4 regions of the Anoxybacillus sp. B2M1 genome follow, and region 3 is predicted to be linked to each of the others. Evidence: riboswitches for the same ligand, from Rfam matches in the RefSeq annotation. Region 3 holds a riboswitch; each other region holds the start of a gene.
What was found. Region 3 has a riboswitch for S-adenosylmethionine ahead of GFC28_RS15340 (methionine ABC transporter ATP-binding protein). Riboswitches for the same ligand answer to the same signal wherever they lie in the genome.
Positions count from the first base shown of each region.

Region 1: another riboswitch for S-adenosylmethionine. It lies ahead of mtnK (S-methyl-5-thioribose kinase); the one in region 3 lies ahead of GFC28_RS15340 (methionine ABC transporter ATP-binding protein).
Region 2: another riboswitch for S-adenosylmethionine. It lies ahead of GFC28_RS08950 (bifunctional homocysteine S-methyltransferase/methylenetetrahydrofolate reductase); the one in region 3 lies ahead of GFC28_RS15340 (methionine ABC transporter ATP-binding protein).
Region 4: another riboswitch for S-adenosylmethionine. It lies ahead of GFC28_RS07395 (hypothetical protein); the one in region 3 lies ahead of GFC28_RS15340 (methionine ABC transporter ATP-binding protein).

Region 1 covers NZ_CP015435.1:1,492,195-1,495,308, forward strand. The annotation lists gene GFC28_RS07200 (carbon-nitrogen family hydrolase) at 20-835, shown strand; SAM riboswitch class I at 925-1,032, shown strand; gene mtnK (S-methyl-5-thioribose kinase) at 1,125-2,318, shown strand; gene mtnA (S-methyl-5-thioribose-1-phosphate isomerase) at 2,336-3,114, shown strand, end outside.
Region 2 covers NZ_CP015435.1:1,851,722-1,854,835, reverse strand. The annotation lists gene GFC28_RS08950 (bifunctional homocysteine S-methyltransferase/methylenetetrahydrofolate reductase) at 1-1,113, opposite strand, end outside; SAM riboswitch class I at 1,188-1,291, opposite strand; gene GFC28_RS08945 (YajQ family cyclic di-GMP-binding protein) at 1,520-2,011, opposite strand; gene GFC28_RS08940 (CvfB family protein) at 2,096-2,962, shown strand; gene GFC28_RS08935 (BMP family lipoprotein) at 3,065-3,114, shown strand, end outside.
Region 3 covers NZ_CP015435.1:3,155,123-3,158,236, forward strand. The annotation lists gene GFC28_RS15335 (O-acetylhomoserine aminocarboxypropyltransferase/cysteine synthase family protein) at 1-817, shown strand, start outside; SAM riboswitch class I at 1,260-1,367, shown strand; gene GFC28_RS15340 (methionine ABC transporter ATP-binding protein) at 1,453-2,478, shown strand; gene GFC28_RS15345 (methionine ABC transporter permease) at 2,471-3,114, shown strand, end outside.
Region 4 covers NZ_CP015435.1:1,538,621-1,541,734, forward strand. The annotation lists gene GFC28_RS07390 (diacylglycerol/lipid kinase family protein) at 1-489, opposite strand, end outside; gene GFC28_RS19230 (hypothetical protein) at 710-862, opposite strand; gene GFC28_RS07395 (hypothetical protein) at 894-1,190, opposite strand; SAM riboswitch class I at 1,288-1,393, opposite strand; gene GFC28_RS18750 (AraC family transcriptional regulator) at 1,536-2,459, opposite strand; gene GFC28_RS07405 (hypothetical protein) at 2,499-2,726, opposite strand.

The DNA.
Region 1 (3,114 bases), 1.7 Mb from region 3:
TTTTTTGAGGTGAACGATTATGACATTGAAAATTGCTTGTCTTCAGCTCGATATTGCTTTCGGAAATCCTGCGGAAAATAAACGCCGCGTTCAACAAGAGATCGAAAAAGTTTGTCAAAGTTCTGTTGACGTCATCGTCCTTCCTGAACTATGGACAACCGGATACGATCTCGCACGCCTTGACGACATTGCTGATGAGAATGGCGCTGATACAAAATCGTTTATTAGCAAGCTCGCCCGCCTGCACAACGTCTGTATTGTTGCTGGCTCCATTGCCAAAAAAACCGCTGCCGGCATCACCAATACCATGTACATCGTCAATCGAGACGGCAACATTGTAGGAGAATATAGCAAACTCCATCTCTTTCAGCTCATGGATGAGCATTTGTATTTACAATCCGGTGAATCGAGCGGCTTATTTACCTTGGAGCAAACGTTGTGCGCGGGAGTCATTTGCTATGACATTCGTTTCCCTGAATGGATTCGCGCCCATACAACCCAAGGCGCAGAGTTATTGTTTGTGGTCGCCGAATGGCCACAGCCCCGCCTTGAACATTGGCGCACCCTTTTGCAAGCGCGCGCGATTGAAAATCAATGCTATGTAATCGCCTGCAATCGTGCTGGAAAAGATCCGAACAATCAATTTGCTGGCCATTCACTTGTCATTGATCCATGGGGAGTCATCCTCGCCGAAGCCGATGAAAATCCATGCTCTCTTATGGCCGAAATCCAGCTGTCAAAAGTGAAAGAAGTTCGAAAGCAAATTCCTATTTTCCAAGACCGCCGACCGGAGCACTATATTTCGGCCGAAAAAAATTTTCAAAAAAACAGTTGACAAAACTGGCAAATCGAATGTATGATTCGAATCAAGCGAATTGAAAAAAGTTTTGCATTGTTAAAAATATTCGAATAAAACCGAACAAACTCTTATCAAGAGCAGGTGGAGGGACGAGCCCGATGAAGCCCGGCAACCGACTTAACCAACGTTAAGCACGGTGCTAATTCTTGCAGCAACACGCTGAGAGATAAGAGGGGAGAAGCCGACTTCAAACCTCTTTCGAAAAGCGAAAGAGGTTTTTTTCATTGTTTCATTGATTGAGTGAATGATAAGGAGGGTACAAATGATGACACATTCTAAACAATCCGTCTATGAGCCTTTAACGGAATCGGGAGCGGTTGCACTTGCTGCTCGATTAGGCTTATTTCCGGAAGGAACACCATTCATTTGCCAAGAAATTGGCGATGGTAACTTAAATCTTGTGTTCCATGTATTCGATCCCCAAACAAAGAAAGGAGTCATTATTAAACAAGCGCTACCATATGCAAAAGTGGTCGGTGAAAGCTGGCCGCTTACGCTTAAGCGGGCTGTCATTGAAAGCCATGCGTTGCGCACGTTTGCCGACTACGTTCCGCAATACGTGCCAAAGGTATACTACTCAGATGAGTCATTAGCGATTACCGTGATGGAGGATTTATCGCATCTGCAAATTGCACGAAAAGGATTCATTGCTGGAAAAACATATCCGCTTCTTTCCCAGCACATTGGCGAGTTTATCGCTAAAACGTTATTTTACACATCGGACTTTGGCATGAACCAGCAGCAGAAAAAACAGCTGCAGCAAAATTTCATCAATCCAGAGTTATGTAAAATTACCGAAGATCTCGTCTTTACTGATCCGTTTTTCGACCATGAAACGAATAATTTTGAAGAGGAGTTGCGCCGTGACGTAGAGGCTCTTTGGAATGACGGTGCGCTTCATCTTGAAGTAGCAAAACTCAAGCGGAAATTTTTAACGGAAGCCGATGCGCTCATTCATGGGGATTTACATACTGGAAGCATTTTTGCAAGCGACACAGAAACAAAAGTCATTGATCCTGAGTTTGCGTTTTACGGCCCATTCGGGTTTGATATCGGCCAATTTTTTGCCAATTTACTCCTAAATGCGTTGTCCCGTTCTGAACATGAGCCGCTATTGGCTCACATCGAAAAAACATGGAATGTATTTACGCACACGTTTGCTGCCCTTTGGGAACAGCACAATGTAGAACCGTATGCAAAAACCGAAGGATTGTTGCAAGACGTGCTGCAGCAAACGCTCATCGATGCGGTCGGCTTTGCTGGTTGCGAAGTCATCCGGCGCACGATCGGCTTAGCCCATGTCGCCGATCTTGACGGAATCGAAGATCAACCTACGCGCATCCATGCCAAACAGCTTGCCCTTCAGCTCGGGCGACAACTGATTTTACATCGCCAGACGATCCATGAAGTGCAACAAATACGTTCTTTGTTCTTTCAAACATTTGCTGCCACTCATTAAACGAAAGGAAGAAGAATATGGATTCATTGCTCTCCATTCCGCGTTCTGTTGAATGGAATCACACACATTTGACCATTTTAAATCAGCAAAAGCTACCAAATAAGACTGAATATTTAGAATTAAAAGATATCCAATCCGTGTGGGAGGCAATTGCCACATTGAAGGTTCGCGGTGCACCAGCGATTGGCATCACAGCTGCATACGGCCTTGCATTAGCGGCACAAAGCTATCAAACGAATTCTCTCGAAGATTTTCGCAACCTTCTGAAAAAGGATCGTGATTATTTGGCAAGTGCCAGACCGACAGCCGTCAATTTATTTTGGGCGCTCGACCGCTTGATGGCCAGCATTGCAAACGTTTCGTCTGTCGCCGATGCCAAAAAAGCATTGGTTCATGAGGCAGTCCGTATTCAAAGTGAAGATGAGAACACATGTCGCTCCATCGGTGAACATGCCCTTTCTCTTTTTCAAGAGGGAGATCGCATTTTAACCATCTGCAATGCTGGATCAATCGCTACTTCTCGGTATGGTACCGCGCTTGCTCCCTTTTATTTGGCGAAAGAACAAGGAATTCGTCTGCATGTCTATGCTTGCGAAACAAGACCCATTTTGCAAGGCGCGCGGCTGACGACATGGGAGCTCATGCAAGCAGGCGTTGATGTAACGCTGATCACTGATAATATGGCAGCACAAACTATAAAGACAAAAGATATTACAGCTGTCATCGTCGGTGCTGACCGCATTGCCGCAAACGGAGATACCGCCAATAAAATCGGTACATTTGGCTTGGCATTGCT
Region 2 (3,114 bases), 1.3 Mb from region 3:
AGTTCCGAGCGCGACATTGCTGATGCGCGGAGTAGCTAAAGAATTATCAGCCAGCGTTAGGGCATCAATATTCGTTTCTTTTAGTGCTTTCGCTCCTTCCAAAAATTTTCCGATGCCCAGCTTTTTCGGCGGATCTAATTCAACAATGACCGACCGCCGTTTTTTTACGATGTCTTCTAAAGGCGGTTCAGATTTTGGCTCTGCTGATGGAATCGAGATGGTTGCTTGCTGCTGTTTTACTTGTTTCGTTTGAATGGGCGTGCGATCAATCAAGGCTTGTGCCATCGCCGCAATATGTTTAGGCGTCGTTCCGCAGCAGCCGCCGATCAAGCGGACGCCTTGTTCGCGAAAGGAGAGAGCCGTTTCCTTAAAATATTCAGCGTTCGTTTCATAAACAAGGCGGCCGTCGCGATAATCCGGAAGGCTAGCATTCGGATAAGCAGAAAGGAATGCTGTGCTAGGAAGCGGCACGGCTTCAAGAGAACGAATCATATGATACGGACCAAGATGGCAGTTTAATCCAACTACATCGGCCCCCAATTGCTCCAATTGGGAAAGCGCATCGCTGAGCGGAGTTCCGTCTTGCAGCACGCCAACATCGTGAAGGGTCACATGGGCGATAATCGGTAATGTTGTTTCTTTCCGGGCGATAGCGAGCACCGTTTGAAGCTCCTCTAAGTCGTAATAGGTTTCAAGCAGAATTCCATCTACTTCTTCGTGCAAAAGCACGTACAACTGCTCCCGAAACGTCCGTTTCACTTCTTCAAGAGTGATGGCGCTTTTCTTGAATGTGCGAAGACCGCCGATGGTTCCAAGAACATAGGCACGGCCTGAGGCCGCTTGTTTCGCTAGCTTTACAGCTGCGCGGTTGATTTCTTTTACATCGTCCTCCAATCCATAGCGTGCTAGCTTCATATAGTTTGCGCCATATGTATTGGTTTGAATGACTTCTGCGCCAGCGTCAAGATAAGCTTCATGAATATGGATAATATCTTCTGGTTTGGAGAGATTCAATTCTTCAAAACATCGGTCAATTCCATGGGAGTATAATAAAGTTCCCATCGCCCCATCGGCGATGATGATTCGTTTCTGCAATTCTTCTAAAAATCCCATGCGTATCACTCCTTCGTCTTCTTAAAAAATAAAAAAAGCCTTCTAAAAATAAGAAGAAGACTTCGGGTTGCTCCTTCTTATCTTCCAAGCATCAAGCCTGTCTGGAATTAGCACCTTGACATACGGTCAGGTTGCTGAGAGTTCACAGGGCCAGTCCCTCCCTCTCTCTTGATAAGAAAAATGGTATGCAATTTTCAATCAATGCGTTATTTATAATTTAAATAATTTTTAGAAAATATTCAACTGCAAATTTTGATTATTTTTTAGATGGAACGGATCAGTGCTCAAAAGGCGACGATCAGGCAAAGTTTGTGGACTTACGCCGGGAAATCTATAGTTCGCATTTTGGTTATAAAAACAGCCTAATTCGGAGGAATTAGGCTGTTAAGACGAAGCGCACAAACCCCTATCGATAGTTGACAAATTGTACATCAATCGGCAAATCAGCTTCACGGATCGCTGTGATCACTTTTTGCAGATCATCTTTGCTTTTGCCGCTGACGCGGATTTGATCTTCTTGAACTTGGCTTTTTACTTTTAAGCCTGTGTTTTTAATAATCGTATTAATTTTTTTCGCATGCTCTTTGTCAATGCCTTGAACAAGGCTGGCACGTTGACGGACCGTTCCTCCTGAGGCTGGTTCTATTTTTCCGTATTGAATATTTTTGATAGAGACCCCGCGCTTAATCAGTTTGCCGATTAATACATCTTTCAATTGCTCAAGTTTGAATTCATCGTCGGAAACGAGGATCAGTTCGTCTTTTTCTAAGGAAATGTCACTTTTGCTTCCCTTGAAATCGTAGCGGTTTTGAATCTCCTTCATGGCGATATGAATGGCGTTAGTAACTTCAGATAAATCTACTTTGGATACGATATCAAATGAGCTTTCTTTCGACATATATTACCTCCAGTAAAATTTGGTCATTTCGTTCTTATTATAGTAAAATGTAGCATGATAAACAATAAAAAGGAAGATGCATCCATGAAACAACTTATACCAGGAGAAATAAGAACATTAACTGTAAAGCGGGAGGTTCCGTTTGGCTGGTTTTTAGCGAGCGGTCAGGAAGAAGTGTTGCTTCATCAAGCGGAGATAGACCGTCCACTTGCAATCGGAGAAGAGGTCCATGTCTTTTTATATCACGACCATCAAGGACGGTTGAGCGCTACAATGAAATCACCCAAAATAACAAAGGATACATATCATTGGGTGGAGGTGGTTGATGTTGTTCCAAAGCTCGGTGTTTTTGTTGACATTGGCATATCAAAAGATGTGCTTGTGTCTAGCGATGATTTGCCTCCGCTTTTGTCACTATGGCCGCAGCGAGGGGATCAGTTATATTGTTCGTTAAAGACAGATCGGAAAGGGCGCTTGTTGGCTAACTTGGCGGATGAGGAAACAATCCGGCAGCTTGCTACGAAAGCTTCGGAGTCCGTCTTTAATCAAAATGTGCGCGGTCGCATATATCGTGTGATCAAAGCTGGAGCGTCTATGATCTCAGATGTGGGTTATATCGGTTTTATCCACGAATCTCAACGCAGGAGAGAACCGCGTCTTGGCGAAGTGGTCGAAGGGCGTGTCATCGCTGTCAAAGAAGACGGTACAATGAATGTGTCGTTGCTGCCGCGCAAGCACGAAAGCATCGACGAAGATGCAGGAATGATTTATCGTTACCTTGAAAGCAGAGGAGGGGCCATGCCCTATCATGATAAAAGCAATGCAGAGGATATTCAAGCGCGCTTTCAAATGAGTAAAGCCGCGTTTAAAAGAGCATTGGGACGGCTTATGAAAGAAGATAGGATTTATCAAGAAAATGGCTGGACTTATATCAAGCATAAGGAAGAATAGAAGCGGGGGTACAATACTCCGCTTTTTTTGTGCAGGGCTAAAAAGATCTCCTATATCGCCGATAAAAATAGTGGATAGATTACAGCATAAGGGGATAAATCGATGAAGCAACTACGTCTTATCATTGTTATGATGGTGGTCGTGTGCCTTTT
Region 3 (3,114 bases):
AGATATTGAAGCGGTAGCCAACATTGCGCATGAGGCAGGCATTCCTCTCATTATTGATAATACGTTTGCCACTCCATATCTATGCCGTCCGATTGAGTATGGAGCGGATATCGTTGTTCATTCAGCTACTAAATGGCTGCTTGGAAACGGTACAACGCTTGGCGGCATTATTGTAGACGGAGGAAAGTTTAATTGGGATTCTCCTAAATTTCCGGGATTTACAACTCCGGATCCAAGCTATCACAATCTTGTGTATGCAGAAGCTTTAGGTCCGGCTGCTTATATCATTAAGGCTCGTGTGCAATTGCTGCGGGATCTTGGACCAGCGATTAGCCCATTTAATGCGTTTCAATTTAATTTAGGGCTTGAGACGCTTCATGTACGCATGAAAGAGCATATTGCTAACACGCGTCGGATTGTAGACTATTTAGATCGCCATCCGGCAGTAGAATGGGTGCTGTATCCTGGACACGAAAAGCATCCAGCCCAAAATTTGGCCGAAAAATATTTGCCGAAAGGAGCGGGAGCCGTTGTGGTGTTCGGCATTAAAGGAGGAAGAGAAGCGGGAGCGGCTCTCATTAACAACGTGAAGCTTTGGTCGCACTTGGCCAATGTAGGAGACGCCAAAAGCTTAATTATTCATCCAGCCAGCACCACGCATCAGCAGTTGAGCTCAGAAGATTTGCAGGCCTCGGGAGTTACGGAAGACTTGATTCGTCTATCGGTCGGCATCGAAAATGTAGAAGACTTAATTGATGATTTAGAACAGGCCATCTCCATTGCCACAGGAATTCGTTCGCTGTATTCAGAAGTGTAAAGAATAGCCGCAAACAATTGAATCGGTCATAAAAATAGTCCATTCATCTTGATGAAACAATAGTTTCAATGAAGGGTTAGAACATATCAAAAACAAGGCGTGTTGATGATCCAATAAAAGCCGACTAACATCGCCCGATTCCTCGCTTTTCTGTCGTAATCTGTAACCTCTTTGCTTGCCGGCTTGTCAGCATGTCCTTGTCATACAACGAACGTTTTGCGGGCAAAATGGGTTCGCCAGTGTGTTTGTTCGAAGGAGATGCCGAAAAGGTTGTGTTAAGCCAGAGCATTTTGAATGGATCATCGGCGCTTGTGTATGGATTCTATAATTAGGAATAATTTTTTCTGTTGACACCTTCCTTTATAGAATGATAGAATCACTTTTGTAATTTGTATAATTCTTAGATGAATTAAAGCATTAACTGAATAAAGGAGCGTTGCTGCTCTTATCAAGAGAGGTGGAGGGATGTGCCCTATGAAACCCGGCAACCGTCAGCATTCGGCTGAAATGGTGCCAATTCACACAAAGCGTTCGCTTTGAGAGATAAGAGACAGAAATGGGAGATATCAAAACCTTTCTGTTCTCTTGAGCAGAAAGGTTTTTTAGTTGCTGGAACAAAGGAAGGTGAATCGCGTTTGATTACGCTAGAAAATGTAACAAAAGTATATTCGTCAAGCCAGGGAGCGGTAACAGCTGTCAATGATGTAAATTTGCACATTAAAGAAGGAGAGATTTTTGGCATTATTGGATATAGCGGTGCTGGAAAAAGCTCGCTGATCCGTCTTTTAAATGGCTTGGAAAAGCCTACAAATGGAAGAGTGATGGTTGCCGGCCAAGACATCGCAAGTATTAAAGGAAGAGAATTGCGCAAGGCGCGGCAAGAAATCGGGATGATTTTTCAGCATTTTAATTTGCTTTGGTCAAGAACGGTTCGAGACAATATTGCGTTTCCCTTAGAGATTGCTGGGGTTCCAAAGGACCAGCGGTTAAAGCGGGCGGATGAACTTATTCAGCTTGTTGGTCTGCACGGAAGAGAAAATGCCTATCCATCGCAGCTCAGCGGGGGGCAAAAACAGCGTGTCGGTATTGCCCGGGCGCTCGCGAACAATCCGAAGGTGCTGTTATGCGACGAAGCGACTTCTGCTTTGGATCCGCAAACGACAGATTCGATTCTTGAGCTTTTAGTTGATATTAATCAGCGCCTCGGATTGACTATTGTATTAATTACTCATGAAATGCATGTAATCCGTAAAATATGTGATCGTGTGGCGGTAATGGAAAACGGAAAGATTGTCGAAGAAGGAAAGGTATTGGATGTATTTCAACATCCACAACAGATGATAACGAAACGGTTTGTTCAACAGATTACGGAACCTGAAGAAACGAAAGGGACGATTGCTCATTTGTTCAACCAATATCCTAACGGCAAAGTTGTCCAGCTTACTTTTGCTGGCCATGCGACTGAACGGCCGCTCATCGCAGAACTGATTCGAAATTTTGAAATAACCATTAATATTTTGCAAGGGAAGATTTCACAAACCCATCAGGGCTCGTATGGAGTGCTGTTTGTTCATATGAGTGGAACGGATGAGGAAGTAGCCAGAGCGCTTGACTACATTCGTCAGCAACAAGTCGGTGTGGAGGTGATGACGAATGAGTAGCATGTTTCCTAACGTTCAGTGGGAATCGATTTGGGCGGCAGCGTCGGAAACGCTGTATATGACAGGAGTTGCCGTGGCGTTTACATTTGTATTTGGACTCATTCTAGGATTGTTGCTGTTTTTAACATCCAAAGATAATATTTGGGAAAACAAAGCCATTCATACAATCGTTTCTGCTTTTGTTAATATTTTTCGTTCTATCCCATTTATTATTTTAATTATTCTGCTTATTCCTTTTACAAAGATGCTAGTCGATACGATTCTTGGGGCAAACGCGGCCTTGCCGGCATTGATTATTGGCGCTGCTCCATTTTATGCGCGCATGGTGGAGATCGCTTTGCGTGAAATTGACAAAGGTGTGATTGAAGCGGCGAAAGCCATGGGAGCGACAACGGCGACAATCATCTGGAAGGTATTGATTCCTGAATCGCTGCCGGCTCTTGTCTCAGGGATCACAGTAACCGCTATTGCGTTAGTTGGCTATACGGCGATGGCGGGAGTAGTGGGCGCTGGTGGCCTTGGGAATCTTGCTTATTTAGAAGGGTTCCAACGCAGTCATAACGATGTGACCTTTGTTGCTACAGTGCTCATTTTAATCATTGTATTTGCCATTCAGCTTATCGGTGACTTTGTCAC
Region 4 (3,114 bases), 1.6 Mb from region 3:
GGAAAGATCGCCTAACCTAACGAGATTTAATAAATCTTTATATTTAGCGGCATTGTTGATCTCCGCCACTTTGCCGTCAAATCCGATTCCCGTCACAGTCATGCAGTATTCTTCGCCAATTTTTCCAACGTCCATTTTTCTTTTCTTTCCTTTTAAAATACGTTCCAACGCCCTTTTATAGTCCATCGGTATATCAAGAGCCCTTGCTAAATCATTTCCTGACCCTGCCGGAATAATCCCTAAAGGTATATTCGAATGAATGAGCCCGTTTGCCACATCATGGATTGTGCCATCGCCGCCAACGGCGACAACCGCATTGCATGCTTCAGAAGAAAACTCCTTCACTATTTCTACCGCATGTTTTGGACGTTCTGTAAAACGAACTTGATAATTTACCTGCTTCTCTTGAAGCAGCTTTTCAACCTTTTTCCAAACTTTCAGCCCTTTTCCGTTTCCCGAGATTTTATTAACAACAAAATAATAGATCATATCGATCGTTCCCTCTAATCAAAGATCGTAACATGAAAATCCCAAACAAGGTCCCGCTTTACATCGGGACGCTTGTTTTTCTCTTTTTACTTTACCAATTTGAGAATTCCGGCCATTTGCTGCTCGTGCCGAAGAAAAAATAAAGGCCCTACCGTTTTTCCTCATGAACGGTACTCTAAGCGATGGCAACCGTCCTTTTTTCTTGTTTCATTCCCTCTCGCTAAGGTAAGGTTTCGAAGGGATCAATGAGCATAGCGACATGCCATTTAGGAGACAAGAACCGCCCATTTCGCTGAGTCAATCTCATTCCGCTGACATTCGTTTCCATGTCTTTTCCTCGAATACCAGCATGCTCATCTATTTCGACTTCCATAGCTCCCTCTCCTTTTTCTTTTCTAACGTTTTTAATCAATCTGCCCGACCGGCAGCCCTTGCTCTCTTAGCTCCCGCCAAATGTAACGATCGAGCGCATAGGGCTCTTCTGCTTTGAACACTTCCACTTCCGCCAACGTAAGTAACAGTTGAAACGGTTTTCCAAATGCTTGCCCATACAATAGAAAAAAGTTCGTATGGTGATCAATGTAAAAAATCGCTGTAGAATCCCATTGACGAAGCTGACGTTTTACACCGCTGGCAACATGTAAAGCGAATGAAGCAGCTTTCATATGGCACGCCATGTACCTGCGGATCGTTTCGCTCATCAGTCTCGCCCCTTTCTCAATAAGGATGGTCACAAACGGCTCTGCCAAAATAAAAAGCTCTTTCCGCCATGAATGACGCGAAAAGAGCTTGAAGCCGTCCTTATCATTCAAAGCGAAGCGCTTTGCGGGTAGGAGCACCTTGCGTCAAGCGCAGGTTGCTGTGAAGTCATTGAGCCCGATCTCTCGTTCACTCTTGATAAGACTTATTCAGTTATTCCTATGCTACCATTATTTTATGGAAATGACAACCATTTTTTAATTTCCAAAAAAAGGATGAACAACATCAAAATGACAAGGACTTCTTCATTACGATCGACCATCGTCGCCAGATCATTCGTCCTATTCCTAGCCCCCGCTAGATGATCCCCTTTCTTTTATAGGGACATATAAATGAACTTTACACTTTCCTTCCGGATCTGTTTCTGGATTATTCATACAAAATTCCAGGCACGGCCTATCATCCGCATCATACTCACTATTTGGCAACCACTGTCCAAATAAACTTTGATACGCAATCGCTAATTTATCAATCGTATCGTAAAACTGATATAAGGCATATAATCCGCCAGGTATTGTTTTATATTGAATATCGGGATCTTCATCTCCCTTGAAACCGGTCGGCAGCGTCACACACGCATCATAGCGGCAAGCAAATTCTTCTACAACAAGTGGATCATCCAATGAGATGCCAATAAAATCGTGCTCTGGCGGATACAATCCGTTTCGGTTTGCCCATTCGTTTAATTGATTCCATGCATAATACGTTTCTAAATAACTACCCACATGCCTAACAAAAGCCACTTCATAGTCAGGAAGCTCTTTAATCGTTATATTCATGCTCCATATTCTCCTTAATAAATGATGGTTAGCGTAAGTATAACGGATCGGAGCAGACCATTCTTCTTGATTCTTGCTTATATCTAATGAAATATTGCGATTTTGATGTTTTTTTCTTACGTCACTGGGAACCATGTGAAAATGTTGTTTAAAAGCAGCATTAAAATTTGAAACGGAGCCAAAACCACAGAGATTGGAGATTTCCAAGATAGATTTAGTCGTTTCAGTTAAGTAATACACCGACTTTTGCAGACGAATTTTTTTCACATAAGACATCGGTGTCATTCCAACAATCGAAGTGAAGATACGATTAAAATGATATTTCGAAAAATGGGAAACGTTGGCTAATGTATCAAGATGAATAGGCTCGTCATAATGATCATGAATATACTTGACGGCTCTTTCAATTCTTTCATAATAATCCCTTCTCATTTCATTGCCTCCTAATATTCGCTGAACCCTACTCTTTTGCTAATAGTATCGCATGGGAGCTATCACGATTTTCCCTCGTTCTTCAGCGGCAACTCTAACACCATTATGTTTGTAAATAATTCTAATTGCACCGTTTCTAATGACTGTTCTTGAAGTGCCGTTCTTCATTACATCTTCAACAACATTTGTCGGAATCCCTCCCGTTTGATGCCCTCTTGCATATCCTATTGGCTGTCCAGTCACTGCCGCATTTTCCGAAACCGACAACACTTTGCCCCATGGATCCTAGCTGTAATTCGCAACCGTCGTGCCGTTTTCGTCGACAATGCCGACGACGTCGCCGCGGTAGTTGGTGACGTAGTAGAACGGATCGCCGTTTTGGTTCGTCACCGTATTTGGTTTCCTGTTCGCCCACGTAAACGCCCATACGGTTTGGCGGTTGTTCAATTTTTCGTACGATTAGTTCTCTTTGGTTTGATTGATAACAGTGTCAACTTGACAATTGGCAACCGCTGCATCATACCAAGATGCTTTTTCTTTCAAGCTCCTAAAAGCCTTTCTAACAGGAATGCTCTTTGTATCGAACTAGATTTTCTGCAATGTGAAATGGGTGACAAACGAATGTCTGTCACCCATTAGTTTTTCCATCCCTCTA